2 regions of the Exiguobacterium sp. E4787 genome follow, and region 1 is predicted to be linked to the other one. Evidence: riboswitches for the same ligand, from Rfam matches in the RefSeq annotation. Region 1 holds a riboswitch; the other holds the start of a gene.
What was found. A riboswitch is a leader RNA that binds a small molecule or an ion and turns the genes downstream of it on or off. The one in region 1 is predicted to bind S-adenosylmethionine.

Region 1 (2,457 bases):
TGTTTCAGCAATGCGATCGCTTCGTCGTAGAGCACCTGCTCTTCTTCAGACAGATCGGTCTTGACGACGCCGACACGCATACCGACTGCTTGCCGCTCATCAAGACAAGTCCGGTAAGGCGGACCGGCCGGAAGATGCGTCGTCGCTGGGTCAGCGGGATCTTCCCCGACCATCGCCTCAAGGGCGAGCACCGCATCCCGTAGTGTCCGTGCCATTGGGCCGGCCGTGTCCTGCGACCGGGAGATCGGGATGATGCCGCTGCGGCTAATCAAACCGACGGTCGGTTTGATGCCAACGATTCCATTATGGACGCTCGGGTGGATAATCGAGCCACTCGTCTCGCTGCCGACGGCAAGCAACGTCAAGTTGGCAGCGACCGCCGACGCCGAACCTGAACTCGACCCTCCGACATCGAGCTTGTCCCCATATGGATTGAGCGTCTGGCCACCAACCCCACTCCAGCCGTTCGGCATGCCCTCAGTCAAAAAGTTGGCCCATTCGGATAAGTTCGCTTTTCCGAGGATGATGGCCCCATTCGCGCGCAGGCTTTGAACGAGATGGGCGTCCCGGCCGGCGAAGTGATGCGCGAGGGCGACGGCCCCGGCCGTCGTCTTCATCAATCCCGCCGTCTCGACATTGTCTTTAATCAACACCGGGATGCCGAGCAACGGCAAGCGGTCACCTCGTCGAAACGCCCGGTCGGCCGCCTCGGCCTCGAACAAGGCGTCCGGGTTCACTTGAATGACCGCTCTCAGCTTGTCGTTCAACTGGGCGATCCGTGTCAAATAGTAGGCCGTCACGTCACGCGCCGTGAACGTTCCTTCTTTATATCCGCGCTGGGCGGTCTCGATATCGAGTTCGAAACATGTGTTTGGTTCAGTCATATAGATTCCTCCTTTGGTCACTCGATGGTATTCGCTATCTCCAGATGATTTCCTGTTTTCGTTCGCCAACGAATATGTAACTTGGTACACTGAAAGAAAAGGGAGGTTACTATGAATCGTTCGTACGTACTCGTCTTATTGTCCGTCTTTGCCTTGTTCTTCTTACAGCTATATGCCGGGGACGCTCCGTATACGCTACCGCTCTCCATCGTCCTCGTCATCTTGATTCTCGGCGCCACCTTGTTCCAACTTCGACGCAAACCAAACCGTTGACGCCGCTTCAAATCTGATGGTATGATGCTCTCACCAACTACATATCGATATCTTGAGTGAACGAGAGACCTGGCTCTATGACTTCACAGCAACCTGCTTCGGCAAGGTGCTACTTCCAGCAAGGCATGTGCCTTGGCCGATATGACAGAGCGCTCATGTCGATGACATGAGCGCTTTTTTTGGGAAAATTGATCGAGGGGGACTTACTAATGGAAAAAGCAACATTCGCAGGCGGCTGTTTTTGGTGCATGGTGACGCCGTTCGAGGAGCAACCTGGCATCGAGTCAATCGTATCCGGTTATACGGGAGGTCACGTCGATGACCCGACGTATGAACAAGTGAAAACAGGGACGACGGGACATTATGAGGTCGTCGAGATCACGTTCGACCCGACGCTGTTCGTTTATGAGCGCCTGCTCGAACTATATTGGATTCAGACCGATCCGACCGATGACGGCGGCCAGTTCCAAGACCGCGGCAGCCAATATGCGCCGGCCATCTTCTATCATACTGAAGAACAACGCGTGAAAGCAGAGCAGAGTCGCGACGCGCTCGCGGCGAGCGGACGATTCAAACAGCCAATCGTCACGAAGATTCTACCGGCCGACACGTTCTATCCGGCCGAGGAATACCATCAAGACTTCCATAAAAAAAATCCGGCCCACTATAAAGAGGACCGGAAGAAATCTGGGCGCGACGCATTCATCGAGCAAGCCTGGTAAACAAAAGACGGGTCGTCTGACCCGTCTTTTTAGCTTTTCGCAATCCCGAGCATGAATCCGGCCACGACGATGAGCCCGATTCCCATAAAGACGAAGACCCGTTCTTTCGTCGTCTTCTCTTCTTTCAATAGATAAATCCCACCGAGCGTCGCCACGACGACGTTCAATTGCGACAAGGCGAACGACGTCGCGATGCCGACCTCACCGCTCGACACGAACAGCCCGAAGTTCCCAATCCCCCAGGCGAGACCGGCCAAGATGTTTTTGAACGTCTTCGGGTCGAACTTCTTGACATCTTTCTCGCGCAAGCTGAACAAGAGCGCTGCGATGAACATCCCGACCGATTGCGGCAAGATGGCCGTGATGCCGTCGACCTCGAAATAGTTCGTCAAGACGGCATACGTCACATAACCGATACTCGACACGAGCAGGACGAGCAAGCCTTTCTTCAAGGCCCCGCTACTGTCGCCGTCTTTGTTCTGCTGATATGACGTCAGTGCCGCCCCGATGATAATCAACACGAGCGCAGAAAAACCGAGCCATAACTCGGTCGACGTCTGCCAATCACCGAGCACGAT
Region 2 (2,457 bases), 440 kb from region 1:
GCTCTCCGATCAATTGGATGAATAATGTCCCGAGGGCACCGACTTGTGACTGCGTCACGTTTCCGCCGATGATGTTGAAGCCGATGTCATGCTGCTTCAACACTTCCGACAGGATCGGTTGTTCGGCCGTCTCGTTCAAGAATTTGAGCTTGACGATTTGACCGCTCGGATAACGAGCTTTCAAATGTTCGAACGTGAGCGACATGTCTTCGACCGCGCCGATCTGTTTGACGAACTCTTTCGTGATCGGCTGTTCCGGGTGTTGGAACACGTCGGCGACTTGCCCGGTCTCGACGACCTTTCCGGCCTCCATGACGGCGACACGGTGACAAATCTTTTGGATGACGTGCATCTCATGGGTGATGAGGACGATTGTCAAACCGAGTTTCTTGTTGATGCTGACGAGCAGTTCGAGAATCGAATCCGTCGTCTTCGGGTCGAGTGCGCTCGTCGCTTCATCGCAGAGGAGCACTTCTGGATTCGTAGCGAGCGCACGGGCTATCCCGACTCGCTGCTTTTGGCCGCCTGATAGTTGTGACGGATAGCTGTCTTCTCGTCCGGCGAGGCCAACGAGTTCGACGAGTTCATGGACGCGGCGTTTGCGCTCGCTCGCCGGTACCCCGATGAGCTCGAGCGGGAAGCTGATGTTCTCAGCGACCGTGCGCGACCATAATAAGTTGAAGTGTTGGAACACCATCGAGACGTTTTTACGTACCCCGCGCAGTTCCTTCGGCGTGAGCTTCGTCAGCTCGCTGCCGGCGACCACGATTTCACCGCTTGACGGTGCCTCGAGTCGGTTGAGCAAACGGATGAGCGTCGACTTCCCCGCCCCTGAATATCCGATTATTCCAAAAATTTCGCCGCTTTCGATCGTAAGCGACACATCATCGACCGCCTGGACCCGACCGTTTTTCGTGTCGAACCATTTGGCCACATTGCGTAATTGAATCAATCCATTTCCCTCCTGACAACAAAAAAAGTACGCACGTTTGAGCAAACGTGCGTACTTTATCGTACGGACAACGATTGCTCTCATCTTCCAAGGTATACACCTTGCTGGAATTAGCACCATTTCGGATTGCTCCGCGGTTGCTGGGCGTCATAGGGCCAGTCCCTCAGCCTCTCTTGATAAGAGTGGTTGCGTATTTGATTAGCTTTATCATAGCGACACATTATTTTCATGTCAAACTATTTTTTTCAGCAAAATAAAAAAAGGTGCCATCCGAGGATGACACAGAACGTAGCACCTTGAGTCACTGAAGGACAACCCATAGATGAACCTCTTTTGCCCGATCAGAGCATTCATCCTTATATGGGGGATTTTTACCCAACCATCACTCGGTCTTCGAACGGACCATGCAATTACGCGACCGGTGCCCCGACGCTTGATTTTTTTGGGGGACAATCGAAGGGAAGGTCCACCTGAAATCGCGTAAGCTCATGCAGCGGTTGTTCGAAAACGTCTTGATGACGGGAAAATCTCGTCCTATGTTGTGTTCAAGTAAGATGTTGTAATGAATATATCATTCGTGAACTTTCTGTGTCAACTGATTATTTAAAATTTTCAGATTATTCTAATCATCCTATCTCACTTAACGAAAGATAGGACGTGCTGGACGTTTTGAAATGCGTACAAACGATCGCGAACTTGGCCATTCTCCAGCTTCAATAGCGCCGGAACGCTCATGACCTGATACGCCTCGAGTTCGTTCGGGATAAAGTTGGCATCGCGTTTTTCAATCTTCAATTCTGGGTCGACCGCCTCGACGACCGAGAGCATCCGCTCGGCCACGGCGCATGTACCGCACATTGGGGCGTATATATATAAGAATCCGTCTGTCATCATTTTGCTCACCTCTCTTCTAAGTATATGAATCCGGGCCAATCGGTTCAAAAGTTGTGCTCAAATGGAAAATTCTGAACATTTCAACATTTCTTGTTGACGCTCGGCAGAAAGAGGCATAGTATGGTCATTAACTTTATCGCTTTTGTACATAACAGCAAACCAGTAGAAAAGGACAGGTGAATCCCCAATGACGGAAGAGAAGCTTACCGGAAAACAATTTTTAATGAACGTCTTGAACGGCCTCAGTCTTGCCATTCTCATCGCCCTCATCCCGAGCGCTTTGCTCGGTGAATTAACGAAAGCCATCTTGCCGTATTTTCCGTCCTTGCAGTTCATCTTAGATGCGACGACGATTGCGATGCGCCTCTTACCGGTCATCATCGGTGTCGCTGTCGCCATGCAGTTCGGACGATCGGCGCTCGAGGCCGGGACGATCGGCATCGCGACTCAGGTCGGAAGTGGCGCCATCCGCATCGAGGAAGGCGCGTTCCTCATGGCCGGAATCGGTGACGTCATCACGGCCGGTGTGACGGCCGCTCTCGCGACGTTCCTCGTCATGCAGTTGTCGCCACGCCTGAAGACATACACGGTACTCGTCTTGCCGATGACGG

Region 2: another riboswitch for S-adenosylmethionine. It lies ahead of KNP80_RS02375 (methionine ABC transporter ATP-binding protein); the one in region 1 lies ahead of msrA (peptide-methionine (S)-S-oxide reductase MsrA).

What each region holds. Positions count from the first base shown of each region.
Region 1 is NZ_JACSLY010000001.1:25,690-28,146, forward strand. It holds gene KNP80_RS00145 (amidase family protein) at 1-884, opposite strand, end outside; gene KNP80_RS00150 (hypothetical protein) at 996-1,157, shown strand; SAM riboswitch class I at 1,202-1,302, shown strand; gene msrA (peptide-methionine (S)-S-oxide reductase MsrA) at 1,367-1,879, shown strand; gene KNP80_RS00160 (GRP family sugar transporter) at 1,909-2,457, opposite strand, start outside.
Region 2 is NZ_JACSLY010000001.1:461,560-464,016, forward strand. It holds gene KNP80_RS02375 (methionine ABC transporter ATP-binding protein) at 1-952, opposite strand, end outside; SAM riboswitch class I at 1,030-1,135, opposite strand; gene KNP80_RS02380 (thioredoxin family protein) at 1,589-1,846, opposite strand; gene KNP80_RS02385 (PTS sugar transporter subunit IIC) at 2,034-2,457, shown strand, end outside.